Regions from separate parts of the Cytobacillus sp. FSL W8-0315 genome, predicted to be linked through region 2. Evidence: a T-box and tRNA genes for the amino acid it is inferred to sense, from the RefSeq annotation. Region 2 holds a T-box; the other regions hold tRNA genes.

Region 1 (3,180 bases), on a different contig from region 2:
GGAGGCGTCGGTGGGATACTACCCTGGCTGTATTGAAATTCTAACCCGCGCCCCTTATCGGGGCGGGAGACAGTGTCAGGTGGGCAGTTTGACTGGGGCGGTCGCCTCCTAAAAAGTAACGGAGGCGCCCAAAGGTTCCCTCAGAATGGTTGGAAATCATTCGCAGAGTGTAAAGGCACAAGGGAGCTTGACTGCGAGACCTACAAGTCGAGCAGGGACGAAAGTCGGGCTTAGTGATCCGGTGGTTCCGCATGGAAGGGCCATCGCTCAACGGATAAAAGCTACCCCGGGGATAACAGGCTTATCTCCCCCAAGAGTCCACATCGACGGGGAGGTTTGGCACCTCGATGTCGGCTCATCGCATCCTGGGGCTGTAGTCGGTCCCAAGGGTTGGGCTGTTCGCCCATTAAAGCGGTACGCGAGCTGGGTTCAGAACGTCGTGAGACAGTTCGGTCCCTATCCGTCGTGGGCGCAGGAAATTTGAGAGGAGCTGTCCTTAGTACGAGAGGACCGGGATGGACGCACCGCTGGTGTACCAGTTGTCTTGCCAAAGGCATCGCTGGGTAGCTATGTGCGGAAGGGATAAGTGCTGAAAGCATCTAAGCATGAAGCCCCCCTCGAGATGAGATTTCCCATAGCGTCAAGCTAGTAAGATCCCTGAAAGATGATCAGGTTGATAGGTCAGAGGTGGAAGCGTGGCGACATGTGGAGCTGACTGATACTAATCGATCGAGGACTTAACCAAAACGAAAAGCGGAGGCGACTGTTCAACTTCGAGAGAAGTTAGGAGCCGAAGCTAGACAAGTTATTGGTGAATACTCGGCAAATTCTTCTTCATACATTATCTAGTTTTGAGGGAACGAAAAATAGTAAATTTCCTCTTGAAAAATGATAAAAAGACGGTATAATAATACTTGTCTTTGAAAAATAGTCTGGTGGCGATAGCGAGAAGGTCACACCCGTTCCCATACCGAACACGGAAGTTAAGCTTCTCAGCGCCAATGGTAGTTAGGGGCTGTCCCCTTGTGAGAGTAGGACGCTGCCGGGCTGTTTTACAAATATCACTATTCCGCAGTAGCTCAGTGGTAGAGCATTCGGCTGTTAACCGAACGGTCGTAGGTTCGAATCCTACCTGCGGAGCCAAATGGAGAGCTGTCCGAGTGGCCGAAGGAGCACGATTGGAAATCGTGTATACGCTAACCGCGTATCAAGGGTTCAAATCCCTTGCTCTCCGCCATTATTAATTCTATATTGGCCCCTTGGTCAAGCGGTTAAGACACCGCCCTTTCACGGCGGTAACACGGGTTCGAATCCCGTAGGGGTCACCATAATGGAGGATTAGCTCAGCTGGGAGAGCATCTGCCTTACAAGCAGAGGGTCGGCGGTTCGATCCCGTCATCCTCCACCATATTATTGTCGCGGGGTGGAGCAGTCCGGTAGCTCGTCGGGCTCATAACCCGAAGGTCGCAGGTTCAAATCCTGCCCCCGCAATTTGGTCCGGTAGTTCAGTTGGTTAGAATGCCTGCCTGTCACGCAGGAGGTCGCGGGTTCGAGTCCCGTCCGGACCGCCATTTTTACAATATTAATAATATTTGGCTCAGTAGCTCAGTCGGTAGAGCAAAGGACTGAAAATCCTTGTGTCGGCGGTTCGATTCCGTCCTGAGCCACCTTTACTGAATTGATTTGCCGGTGTAGCTCAATTGGTAGAGCAACTGACTTGTAATCAGTAGGTTGGGGGTTCAAGTCCTCTCGCCGGCACCATTTTTTTATGTTAATATGGAGGGGTAGCGAAGTGGCTAAACGCGGCGGACTGTAAATCCGCTCCTTCGGGTTCGGCAGTTCGAATCTGCCCCCCTCCACCATTTATATAGGGGTATAGTTTAATGGTAAAACGAAGGTCTCCAAAACCTTTGATGTGGGTTCGATTCCTACTACCCCTGCCAATTTTATAATGGCGGCTGTGGCGAAGTGGTTAACGCATCGGATTGTGGCTCCGACACTCGTGGGTTCGATTCCCATCAGTCGCCCCATAATTTTAAAGTAACAGTACGAGTATAACTCTCATATAAATGTAATATGAACGATCAATGGGCTATAGCCAAGCGGTAAGGCACCGGACTTTGACTCCGTCACTCGCAGGTTCGAATCCTGCTAGCCCAGCCATTTTGCGGAAGTAGTTCAGTGGTAGAACATCACCTTGCCAAGGTGGGGGTCGCGGGTTCGAATCCCGTCTTCCGCTCCAGAATAAACTTCAATTTATGGCGGCATAGCCAAGTGGTAAGGCAGAGGTCTGCAAAACCTTTACCACCGGTTCGAATCCGGTTGCCGCCTCCATAATCTAAATCTTGATTCGCTGATATACGCCGGGGTGGCGGAACTGGCAGACGCACAGGACTTAAAATCCTGCGGTAGGTGACTACCGTACCGGTTCGATTCCGGTCCTCGGCACCACAAGATTTACTACATTTTAATATGCCGGTGTGGCGGAATTGGCAGACGCGCACGACTCAAAATCGTGTTCCTTCTGGAGTGTCGGTTCGACCCCGACCACCGGTATCTAAAAAAAGGTTTCCTAATAGGGAAACCTTTTTTGTTGTTAATTAAAATCTGTGCAAATTTTAAAGCGGAAAGCAAATATCAATGCAGCCCTTCTGCTGATTGTGATGCAAGTTGTTTCAATGCAGGGTTCCGAACGATTCAGAGGGTGGTTTCGAAATGGGGTTCTGAACTGTTCGGAAGTAATTCAAAAGGACATAATTATTGACTTAGCAGGAGGAAAAAAAACGATGTGTCCTAATGTTGTGAATTGAGCGGAACTAATAACTGAAGAGGCGAAAAAGAATCTCTAAATTTCGAAGATGTTATGTGAACGGAACTTATGCACCAAAATAGAGCCAGAAAGATTCGATGACTTTATGTGAACGGAACTAATGAAGCAGAATAGTGCCGTTCAGTTTCAAAGATGTCATGTGAATGGTACTAATGCAAGAGAATAGTGCCGTTCAGTTTCAAAGATGTCACGTGAATGGAACTAATGCAAGTGAATAGTGCCGTTCAGTTTCATGATGTCAAGTGAGCGGAACTAATGCAGCAGAATAAAGCCATTAAGGTTCGATAACCTCAGTGAATGGAACTAATAATTCTGAATAGAGCCCTTCAGTATCGATAGTGTGATCTAAA
Region 2 (3,180 bases):
TTTTTTGAAAAATGATTTTTATCATAATATTTAACCCATCCAAAGCAGATGGTATTTACGAAGGGGGATAAACATGAAGACAGGTACAGATCGTGTTAAACGGGGAATGGCAGAAATGCAAAAAGGCGGCGTTATTATGGACGTTGTTAACGCCGAGCAGGCAAAAATCGCAGAAGAAGCTGGTGCAGTAGCAGTTATGGCACTTGAACGCGTTCCTTCTGATATCCGTGCAGCCGGCGGTGTGGCACGCATGGCAGATCCGCGTATTATGGAAGAAGTAATGGGTGCAGTTTCAATCCCGGTAATGGCAAAAGCGCGTATCGGCCATATTGTAGAAGCTCGTCTGCTTGAAGCGATGGGTGTCGATTACATAGATGAGAGTGAAGTTTTAACTCCTGCTGATGAAGAATACCATCTTAATAAAAGAGACTACACAGTTCCATTCGTTTGCGGATGCCGTGACTTAGGCGAAGCAGCACGCCGTATTGGTGAAGGTGCTTCCATGCTTCGCACAAAGGGTGAGCCTGGAACTGGAAACATCGTTGAAGCTGTCCGCCATATCCGCAAGGTGAATGCACAGGTGCGCAAGGTTGTCGGCATGAACGAAGATGAATTAATGACAGAAGCTAAGCTTCTGGGAGCGCCATATGAGCTTCTTTTGGAAATCAAGAGCCTTGGACGCCTTCCAGTCGTAAACTTCGCAGCAGGCGGCGTTGCAACACCTGCAGATGCAGCTCTAATGATGGAGCTTGGTGCTGATGGAGTGTTCGTAGGATCAGGCATCTTCAAATCTGAAAACCCTGCGAAATTTGCACGTGCCATTGTGGAAGCAACTACACATTACCAGGACTACAAATTAATTGCTGAACTTTCAAAAGAACTAGGCACACCGATGAAGGGAATTGAAATTTCTTCATTGGCTCCTGAAGCTCGTATGCAGGAGCGCGGCTGGTAAGGAGAATTGAACATGATAAAGGTTGGAGTATTAGGGCTGCAGGGCGCGGTCAGAGAGCATGTTCTTTCTGTAGAAGCATCCGGCGCCGAAGCTGTAGTCATCAAACGCAAAGAGCAGCTTGACGAGGTAGACGGGCTTATCTTGCCTGGCGGCGAAAGCACGACCATGAGACGCTTGATTGATAAATATGATTTTATGGACAGCCTTAAGGAGTTTGCGCAATCAGGAAAGCCGATGTTCGGGACATGTGCAGGCTTAATTCTTCTTGCGAATAATATCATTGGCTATGATGAACCGCATATCGGTGTGATGGACGTCCAGGTGGAAAGAAATTCATTTGGCCGCCAGCGCGAAAGCTTCGAGGCGGATGTTGATATTGCCGGAGTGGCAGAAGATTTTGCAGCTGTATTCATTCGTGCACCGCATATTGTGGAGGCTGGAGAGAATGTTGAAATCCTGGCCAAGCACAATGGCCGGATTGTGGCGGCGCGCGAAGGCAGATTCCTCGGATGCTCATTCCATCCGGAACTAACGGATGACCATCGCCTGACAGGCTATTTCGTTGAAATGATCAAAGAGTCCAAGCAATTAACAATTTGAATATTTTGGTTGCAAATGGAACATAATTGTAGTACATTATGAATTACAAAATTCTTATAGCTGAAAAGCAATGAGAGGAACTAGTAACAGGACTTTGTTCTAAAAGAGAGCCGGTGGCTGGTGGAAACCGGTGAATAAACCCTGTGAATCCATCCTCGAGCAAAGCATGGAACACCCGGTACTACTCGGGAAAAGTAAATGCTTTCGGTTAAAACCGTTATGGATTTAAGGTGGAAAGCTCATGCTTTCAACTAGGGTGGCAACGCGGGTAACTCTCGTCCCTTTTTTGGGGACGGGAGTTTTTTGTGTTTTAAACTATTTTCAGGAGGTACTAAAAAATGCTGGACATTAAGTTTTTAAGAACCAATTTTGAAGAAGTGAAAAACAAGCTTCAGCACCGTGGCGAAGATTTAACCGATCTTGGAAAATTCGAAGATCTGGATGTAAAAAGACGTGAGCTAATTGTAGAAGCAGAACAGCTGAAGAGCAAAAGAAATGAAGTATCCCAGCAGGTGGCTGCCTTAAAGCGCGAAAAGCAGGATGCAGACCATTTAATCGCTGAAATGAGAGAAGTCGGCGATAAAATCAAGGCATTGGATGAGGAGCTCCGTACAGTCGAGGAAGAATTGGACCAATTGCTGCTGAGCATTCCGAACATTCCGCATGAAAGTGTGCCTGTCGGCGAAACAGAAGATGATAATGTGGAAATCCGCAAATGGGGAGAAGTCCGTGAATTTGATTTCGAGCCAAAGCCGCACTGGGATGTTGCGACAGATCTTGATCTCCTTGATTTCGAACGTGCGAGCAAAGTAACAGGCAGCCGCTTTGTATTCTACAAAGGCCTTGGTGCCCGCCTTGAGCGAGCCTTATTCAACTTCATGCTTGATTTGCACACAGACGAGCATGGCTATAAGGAGGTTCTTCCTCCGTACATGGTTAACCGTGCAAGCATGACAGGAACAGGACAGCTTCCGAAATTCGAGGAAGATGCATTCCTAATTGAAAGCGAAGATTATTTTCTGATTCCAACCGCTGAGGTGCCTGTCACCAATATGCATAGGGAAGAGATTCTGAATGCAGACGAGCTTCCGATAAACTATGCGGCATTTAGTGCATGCTTCCGTTCTGAAGCGGGTTCTGCCGGCCGTGACACTCGCGGGCTTATCCGCCAGCACCAGTTTAACAAAGTCGAGCTTGTGAAATTTGTTAAGCCAGAAGAGTCTTATGAGGAACTTGAAAAGCTGACAGGACACGCGGAAAAAGTCCTTCAGATGCTTGGCCTTCCATACCGTGTGATGAGCATGTGTACGGGCGATCTTGGATTCACAGCTGCGAAGAAATACGATATCGAAGTTTGGATTCCAAGCTATAACACGTATAGAGAAATATCTTCTTGCAGTAACTTTGAAGGATTCCAGGCAAGACGTGCAAATATCCGCTTCCGCCGCGAGGCAAAAGGCAAGCCGGAGCATGTGCACACACTGAATGGATCTGGCCTTGCGATCGGCCGCACGGTGGCAGCTATTCTAGAAAATTATCAGCAGGCTGACGGAAGTGTCATCATTCCGGAGGTATTGCGTCCGTATATGGGCAATCGCGAAGTTATAAAGCCTTAATTGAAGAGC
Region 3 (3,180 bases), 460 kb from region 2:
GGCCTAAATGGACTCGAACCATCGACCTCACGCTTATCAGGCGTGCGCTCTAACCAGCTGAGCTATAGGCCCATATGTTGGAGCGGGTGAAGGGAATCGAACCCTCATCATCAGCTTGGAAGGCTGAGGTTTTACCACTAAACTACACCCGCATATGATTATGGTTTGGAGGCAACACCCGGATTTGAACCGGGGATGGAGGTTTTGCAGACCTCTGCCTTACCACTTGGCTATGCTGCCTTAAAAATGGCTGGGCTAGCAGGATTCGAACCTGCGAGTGACGGAGTCAAAGTCCGGTGCCTTACCGCTTGGCTATAGCCCAATAATATTGCTGTCAAAAAGAATAATGGGGCGATTGATGGGAATCGAACCCACGAGTGTCGGAGCCACAATCCGATGCGTTAACCACTTCGCCACAACCGCCACTATCCTACTGGCAGGGGTAGCAGGAATCGAACCCACATCAAAGGTTTTGGAGACCTTCGTTTTACCATTAAACTATACCCCTATATAAATGGTGGAGGGGGGCAGATTCGAACTGCCGAACCCGAAGGAGCGGATTTACAGTCCGCCGCGTTTAGCCACTTCGCTACCCCTCCACGTCTGATAAGACTTAGGAAATGGTGGCTCAGGACGGAATCGAACCGCCGACACAAGGATTTTCAGTCCTTTGCTCTACCGACTGAGCTACTGAGCCACATATTATTTATTTTTTGTAAAAATGGCGGTCCGGACGGGACTCGAACCCGCGACCTCCTGCGTGACAGGCAGGCATTCTAACCAACTGAACTACCGGACCAGATTGCGGGGGCAGGATTTGAACCTGCGACCTTCGGGTTATGAGCCCGACGAGCTACCGGACTGCTCCACCCCGCGATAGTATTATTAATGTGATTATTCTATGCTCACATCTAGCATTTCATCTCGCAGCTTATTCAATGAAGTACCGCCCCGATTTCAGAAAGATTATCCAAGCAGCAACTCAATCGGTGCGCTGAAGTAATTCCTTCGAAGATTATTCGGTCGTGCTCCACCCCGCGATAGTATTATTAAATAAAATATGGAGGAGGAAAGGGGATTCGAACCCCTGCGCGGTTTGACCCGCCTGTCGGTTTTCAAGACCGATCCCTTCAGCCGGACTTGGGTATTCCTCCGATATGATACAAAATAAGCATATTGGTAGCGGCGGAGGGGATCGAACCCCCGACCTCACGGGTATGAACCGTACGCTCTAGCCAGCTGAGCTACACCGCCAATGTGACTAAATATATATGGTGGAGCCTAGCGGGATCGAACCGCTGACCTCCTGCGTGCAAAGCAGGCGCTCTCCCAGCTGAGCTAAGGCCCCATGTAATAAAAGAAGTGTCCCTGGTCGGGAAGACAGGATTCGAACCTGCGACCCCTTGGTCCCAAACCAAGTGCTCTACCAAGCTGAGCTACTCCCCGTAATATGGCGCGCCCGAGAGGAGTCGAACCCCTAACCTTTTGATCCGTAGTCAAACGCTCTATCCAATTGAGCTACGGGCGCAAAATAATGGAGCGGAAGACGGGATTCGAACCCGCGACCCCCACCTTGGCAAGGTGATGTTCTACCACTGAACTACTTCCGCTTAAAATGGTGCGGGTGAAGGGAGTCGAACCCCCACGCCTTGCGGCGCCAGATCCTAAGTCTGGTGCGTCTGCCAATTCCGCCACACCCGCAATATGAAATTAAAATGGTGAGCCATGAAGGACTCGAACCTTCGACCCTCTGATTAAAAGTCAGATGCTCTACCGACTGAGCTAATGGCTCATACTTTTATGAGACTTCCTAAATTCTGATAAGTACAGTCAGATGTTCCAAAGCTAAACCGCTTTGTCACAGATTGCTATTCGGGTGAAGAGTCTCACTGATGCTGCAATCTGCTCTACCGACTGAGCTAATGGCTCATACCTTAAGAGTAGCAAATAGCTTTTTCAAAAGTTATGGTGGAGGATGACGGGATCGAACCGCCGACCCTCTGCTTGTAAGGCAGATGCTCTCCCAGCTGAGCTAATCCTCCAAAATGGTGACCCCTACGGGATTCGAACCCGTGTTACCGCCGTGAAAGGGCGGTGTCTTAACCGCTTGACCAAGGGGCCATATATAATTACCCAATTAGGGTGCCCGGCAGCGTCCTACTCTCACAAGGGGACAGCCCCTAACTACCATCGGCGCTGAGAAGCTTAACTTCCGTGTTCGGTATGGGAACGGGTGTGACCTTCTCGCTATCGCCACCGGACTATTTGGTTGAAGAAACTTCGTTCCCTCAAAACTAGATAATGCATGAAGAAGCATTTGCCGAGTATTCACCAATGACTTGTCTAGCTTCGGCTCCTAACTTCTCGGCCGTTTCGATCCGTCCCTCCAAATCCCAAAACCAGGATTTGAATGGCCGGCTCTCCAACGTCTCTCGAAGTTGAACAGTCGCCTCCGCTTTTCGTTTTGGTTAAGTCCTCGATCGATTAGTATCAGTCAGCTCCACATGTCGCCACGCTTCCACCTCTGACCTATCAACCTGATCATCTTTCAGGGATCTTACTAGCTTGACGCTATGGGAAATCTCATCTCGAGGGGGGCTTCATGCTTAGATGCTTTCAGCACTTATCCCTTCCGCACATAGCTACCCAGCGATGCCTTTGGCAAGACAACTGGTACACCAGCGGTGCGTCCATCCCGGTCCTCTCGTACTAAGGACAGCTCCTCTCAAATTTCCTGCGCCCACGACGGATAGGGACCGAACTGTCTCACGACGTTCTGAACCCAGCTCGCGTACCGCTTTAATGGGCGAACAGCCCAACCCTTGGGACCGACTACAGCCCCAGGATGCGATGAGCCGACATCGAGGTGCCAAACCTCCCCGTCGATGTGGACTCTTGGGGGAGATAAGCCTGTTATCCCCGGGGTAGCTTTTATCCGTTGAGCGATGGCCCTTCCATGCGGAACCACCGGATCACTAAGCCCGACTTTCGTCCCTGCTCGACTTGTAGGTCTCGCAGTCAAGCTCCCTTGTGCCTTTACACTCTGCGAATGATTTCCAACCATTCTGAGGGAACCTTTGGGCGCCTCCGTTACTTTTTAGGAGGCGACCGCCCCAGTCAAACTGCCCACCTGACACTGTCTCCCGCCCCGATAAGGGGCGCGGGTTAGAATTTCAATAC
Region 4 (3,180 bases), 840 kb from region 2:
GTACCAGTTGTCTTGCCAAAGGCATCGCTGGGTAGCTATGTGCGGAAGGGATAAGTGCTGAAAGCATCTAAGCATGAAGCCCCCCTCGAGATGAGATTTCCCATAGCGTCAAGCTAGTAAGATCCCTGAAAGATGATCAGGTTGATAGGTCAGAGGTGGAAGCGTGGCGACATGTGGAGCTGACTGATACTAATCGATCGAGGACTTAACCAAGTCATTGGTGAATACTCGGCAAATGCTTCTTCATGCATTATCTAGTTTTGAGAGAATGAAAAATATGAAATTTTCTCTTGAAAAATCCTAAAAAGACGGTATAATAAAACTTGTCTTTGGAAAATAGTCTGGTGGCGATAGCGAGAAGGTCACACCCGTTCCCATACCGAACACGGAAGTTAAGCTTCTCAGCGCCGATGGTAGTTAGGGGCTGTCCCCTTGTGAGAGTAGGACGCTGCCGGGCGTTAATAATGGAGGATTAGCTCAGCTGGGAGAGCATCTGCCTTACAAGCAGAGGGTCGGCGGTTCGATCCCGTCATCCTCCACCATTAATTTAAATGTACAAGCTGCCGGTGTAGCTCAATTGGTAGAGCAACTGACTTGTAATCAGTAGGTTGGGGGTTCAAGTCCTCTCGCCGGCACCATTTCAACGAGCCATTAGCTCAGTCGGTAGAGCAGATTGCAGCATCAGTGAATTTCTACATCCGAATAGCAATCTGTGACAAAGCGTTTAGCTTTGGAACATCTGACTGCACATAACAGGCTTTAGGTAGTCTCATAAAATTATGAGCCATTAGCTCAGTCGGTAGAGCATCTGACTTTTAATCAGAGGGTCGAAGGTTCGAGTCCTTCATGGCTCACCATTTTAATTTCATATTGCGGGTGTGGCGGAATTGGCAGACGCACCAGACTTAGGATCTGGCGCCGCAAGGCGTGGGGGTTCGACTCCCTTCACCCGCACCATTCTTTATGCGGAAGTAGTTCAGTGGTAGAACATCACCTTGCCAAGGTGGGGGTCGCGGGTTCGAATCCCGTCTTCCGCTCCATTTATTGCCGGGGTGGCGGAACTGGCAGACGCACAGGACTTAAAATCCTGCGGTAGGTGACTACCGTACCGGTTCGATTCCGGTCCTCGGCACCAGTAGAATTTAACATTGCGCCCGTAGCTCAATTGGATAGAGCGTTTGACTACGGATCAAAAGGTTAGGGGTTCGACTCCTCTCGGGCGCGCCATTATATACGGGGAGTAGCTCAGCTTGGTAGAGCACTTGGTTTGGGACCAAGGGGTCGCAGGTTCGAATCCTGTCTTCCCGACCATTTATTATTGGGGCCTTAGCTCAGCTGGGAGAGCGCCTGCTTTGCACGCAGGAGGTCAGCGGTTCGATCCCGCTAGGCTCCACCATAAATATTTTAACACTTCGGCGGTGTAGCTCAGCTGGCTAGAGCGTACGGTTCATACCCGTGAGGTCGGGGGTTCGATCCCCTCCGCCGCTACCATTTAATTCATCGATGCTGGACCTTTAGCTCAGCTGGTTAGAGCAGACGGCTCATAACCGTCCGGTCGTAGGTTCGAGTCCTACAAGGTCCACCACTTTCATTTCTACGGAGGAATACCCAAGTCCGGCTGAAGGGATCGGTCTTGAAAACCGACAGGCGGGTCAAACCGCGCAGGGGTTCGAATCCCCTTTCCTCCTCCATATATTTAATAATATTATCGCGGGGTGGAGCAGTCCGGTAGCTCGTCGGGCTCATAACCCGAAGGTCGCAGGTTCAAATCCTGCCCCCGCAATCTGGTCCGGTAGTTCAGTTGGTTAGAATGCCTGCCTGTCACGCAGGAGGTCGCGGGTTCGAGTCCCGTCCGGACCGCCATTTTTACAAAAAATAAATAATATATGGCTCAGTAGCTCAGTCGGTAGAGCAAAGGACTGAAAATCCTTGTGTCGGCGGTTCGATTCCGTCCTGAGCCACCATTTTAGAACCTTATGCGGGTGTAGTTTAGTGGTAAAACCTCAGCCTTCCAAGCTGATGATGAGGGTTCGATTCCCTTCACCCGCTCCAAAATGGGCCTATAGCTCAGCTGGTTAGAGCGCACGCCTGATAAGCGTGAGGTCGATGGTTCGAGTCCATTTAGGCCCACCATTTTATATTATTGTTCCGCAGTAGCTCAGTGGTAGAGCATTCGGCTGTTAACCGAACGGTCGTAGGTTCGAATCCTACCTGCGGAGCCATATATGGGGAAGTACTCAAGTGGCTGAAGAGGCGCCCCTGCTAAGGGTGTAGGTCGGGTAACCGGCGCGAGGGTTCAAATCCCTCCTTCTCCGCCATATTGGCCCCTTGGTCAAGCGGTTAAGACACCGCCCTTTCACGGCGGTAACACGGGTTCGAATCCCGTAGGGGTCATACAAAAAAGCTGTCAACAATTTGTTGGCAGCTTTTTTGTTGTCTTTTCTGTTCCAGCCTGCCCTCGGTTAGTTGCTTCTCTGTTTTTTAATCAAACCTCTCTTCTTCCTTGCTTAATTTATTGCCTGGATTATTCAAATCGATTTCAGAAGATATTCCCGTATAGGGACCTCTAAACATATCCCCTGTGGCCATAATCTTTCCATCCGGTGCTTCAAATATCGGAATTCTTATTTCATCTTTTGATGCCTCGTTTAATAAAAATTCCTCTTCTTTATTGCTCAAAATATTATTCTCCTTTCATTTTTTGCTTGCATACTTTGTTTTATTTTGTCTAAGTTTACCGGAGATTATGTCGAAGACTGTTAAATTGGGCAGAATGCTATCGGTTTTTAACGGGATTTGAATGTTGTTGTCATAAAATTAAAAAAACTTTTACAAGGATTTTTCTCACGTCTCACGAATATAACAGGAAAGTCAAAAGAAACGACACTGGGTGGGGAGAAGGATGGTAGTGGATACTTTGGTTCCAACCGATTACCAGCTGCATTTGTTCCATGAAGGGACATATTATGAGAGTCACCAGTTATTTGGTGCACATGTAGTTTCAAATGGCGGAGAAGTGATTACCCGTTTTTGCGTATGGGCACCGAACGCTGAAATTATCAGATTAGTCGGTGATTTTAATGATTGGAATGGAGAAGGCTATACCTTACATAGAGTGAATAATGAAGGTGTCTGGTTTATTCAGCTGGATGGAAACATGGAAGGTGCCTTGTATAAGTA

What was found. A T-box is a leader RNA that pairs with one kind of tRNA and senses whether it is charged. The one in region 2 lies ahead of serS (serine--tRNA ligase), so its partner is inferred to be a tRNA-Ser.
Region 1: it encodes a tRNA-Ser, which carries the amino acid that the T-box ahead of serS (serine--tRNA ligase) is inferred to sense. The anticodon was not compared.
Region 3: it encodes a tRNA-Ser, which carries the amino acid that the T-box ahead of serS (serine--tRNA ligase) is inferred to sense. The anticodon was not compared.
Region 4: it encodes a tRNA-Ser, which carries the amino acid that the T-box ahead of serS (serine--tRNA ligase) is inferred to sense. The anticodon was not compared.

What each region holds. Positions count from the first base shown of each region.
Region 1 covers NZ_JBBOOC010000003.1:312,831-316,010, forward strand. Annotated here, with positions in the region: rRNA gene MKY20_RS27335 (23S ribosomal RNA) at 1-745, shown strand, start outside; rRNA gene rrf (5S ribosomal RNA) at 932-1,048, shown strand; tRNA gene MKY20_RS27345 (tRNA-Asn) at 1,069-1,143, shown strand; tRNA gene MKY20_RS27350 (tRNA-Ser) at 1,147-1,237, shown strand; tRNA gene MKY20_RS27355 (tRNA-Glu) at 1,254-1,328, shown strand; tRNA gene MKY20_RS27360 (tRNA-Val) at 1,333-1,408, shown strand; tRNA gene MKY20_RS27365 (tRNA-Met) at 1,418-1,491, shown strand; tRNA gene MKY20_RS27370 (tRNA-Asp) at 1,495-1,571, shown strand; tRNA gene MKY20_RS27375 (tRNA-Phe) at 1,595-1,667, shown strand; tRNA gene MKY20_RS27380 (tRNA-Thr) at 1,686-1,761, shown strand; tRNA gene MKY20_RS27385 (tRNA-Tyr) at 1,779-1,862, shown strand; tRNA gene MKY20_RS27390 (tRNA-Trp) at 1,870-1,943, shown strand; tRNA gene MKY20_RS27395 (tRNA-His) at 1,955-2,030, shown strand; tRNA gene MKY20_RS27400 (tRNA-Gln) at 2,089-2,163, shown strand; tRNA gene MKY20_RS27405 (tRNA-Gly) at 2,168-2,242, shown strand; tRNA gene MKY20_RS27410 (tRNA-Cys) at 2,261-2,334, shown strand; tRNA gene MKY20_RS27415 (tRNA-Leu) at 2,363-2,451, shown strand; tRNA gene MKY20_RS27420 (tRNA-Leu) at 2,475-2,556, shown strand.
Region 2 covers NZ_JBBOOC010000001.1:700,446-703,625, reverse strand. Annotated here, with positions in the region: gene pdxS (pyridoxal 5'-phosphate synthase lyase subunit PdxS) at 74-955, shown strand; gene pdxT (pyridoxal 5'-phosphate synthase glutaminase subunit PdxT) at 968-1,555, shown strand; T-box leader at 1,617-1,841, shown strand; gene serS (serine--tRNA ligase) at 1,894-3,171, shown strand.
Region 3 covers NZ_JBBOOC010000001.1:240,032-243,211, forward strand. Annotated here, with positions in the region: tRNA gene MKY20_RS01400 (tRNA-Ile) at 1-72, opposite strand, end outside; tRNA gene MKY20_RS01405 (tRNA-Gly) at 79-152, opposite strand; tRNA gene MKY20_RS01410 (tRNA-Cys) at 167-240, opposite strand; tRNA gene MKY20_RS01415 (tRNA-Gln) at 248-322, opposite strand; tRNA gene MKY20_RS01420 (tRNA-His) at 348-423, opposite strand; tRNA gene MKY20_RS01425 (tRNA-Trp) at 435-508, opposite strand; tRNA gene MKY20_RS01430 (tRNA-Tyr) at 516-599, opposite strand; tRNA gene MKY20_RS01435 (tRNA-Phe) at 622-697, opposite strand; tRNA gene MKY20_RS01440 (tRNA-Asp) at 723-799, opposite strand; tRNA gene MKY20_RS01445 (tRNA-Met) at 803-876, opposite strand; tRNA gene MKY20_RS01450 (tRNA-Ser) at 1,062-1,154, opposite strand; tRNA gene MKY20_RS01455 (tRNA-Met) at 1,178-1,254, opposite strand; tRNA gene MKY20_RS01460 (tRNA-Ala) at 1,273-1,348, opposite strand; tRNA gene MKY20_RS01465 (tRNA-Pro) at 1,370-1,446, opposite strand; tRNA gene MKY20_RS01470 (tRNA-Arg) at 1,452-1,528, opposite strand; tRNA gene MKY20_RS01475 (tRNA-Gly) at 1,536-1,610, opposite strand; tRNA gene MKY20_RS01480 (tRNA-Leu) at 1,617-1,701, opposite strand; tRNA gene MKY20_RS01485 (tRNA-Lys) at 1,717-1,792, opposite strand; tRNA gene MKY20_RS01490 (tRNA-Val) at 1,967-2,042, opposite strand; tRNA gene MKY20_RS01495 (tRNA-Glu) at 2,047-2,121, opposite strand; rRNA gene rrf (5S ribosomal RNA) at 2,145-2,261, opposite strand; rRNA gene MKY20_RS01505 (23S ribosomal RNA) at 2,465-3,180, opposite strand, start outside.
Region 4 covers NZ_JBBOOC010000001.1:1,538,414-1,541,593, forward strand. Annotated here, with positions in the region: rRNA gene MKY20_RS07830 (23S ribosomal RNA) at 1-213, shown strand, start outside; rRNA gene rrf (5S ribosomal RNA) at 341-457, shown strand; tRNA gene MKY20_RS07840 (tRNA-Val) at 467-542, shown strand; tRNA gene MKY20_RS07845 (tRNA-Thr) at 563-638, shown strand; tRNA gene MKY20_RS07850 (tRNA-Lys) at 782-857, shown strand; tRNA gene MKY20_RS07855 (tRNA-Leu) at 873-957, shown strand; tRNA gene MKY20_RS07860 (tRNA-Gly) at 966-1,040, shown strand; tRNA gene MKY20_RS07865 (tRNA-Leu) at 1,047-1,135, shown strand; tRNA gene MKY20_RS07870 (tRNA-Arg) at 1,151-1,227, shown strand; tRNA gene MKY20_RS07875 (tRNA-Pro) at 1,235-1,311, shown strand; tRNA gene MKY20_RS07880 (tRNA-Ala) at 1,321-1,396, shown strand; tRNA gene MKY20_RS07885 (tRNA-Met) at 1,415-1,491, shown strand; tRNA gene MKY20_RS07890 (tRNA-Ile) at 1,509-1,585, shown strand; tRNA gene MKY20_RS07895 (tRNA-Ser) at 1,599-1,691, shown strand; tRNA gene MKY20_RS07900 (tRNA-Met) at 1,710-1,783, shown strand; tRNA gene MKY20_RS07905 (tRNA-Asp) at 1,787-1,863, shown strand; tRNA gene MKY20_RS07910 (tRNA-Phe) at 1,889-1,964, shown strand; tRNA gene MKY20_RS07915 (tRNA-Gly) at 1,979-2,052, shown strand; tRNA gene MKY20_RS07920 (tRNA-Ile) at 2,057-2,133, shown strand; tRNA gene MKY20_RS07925 (tRNA-Asn) at 2,148-2,222, shown strand; tRNA gene MKY20_RS07930 (tRNA-Ser) at 2,228-2,318, shown strand; tRNA gene MKY20_RS07935 (tRNA-Glu) at 2,323-2,394, shown strand; gene MKY20_RS07940 (hypothetical protein) at 2,482-2,679, opposite strand; gene glgB (1,4-alpha-glucan branching enzyme) at 2,903-3,180, shown strand, end outside.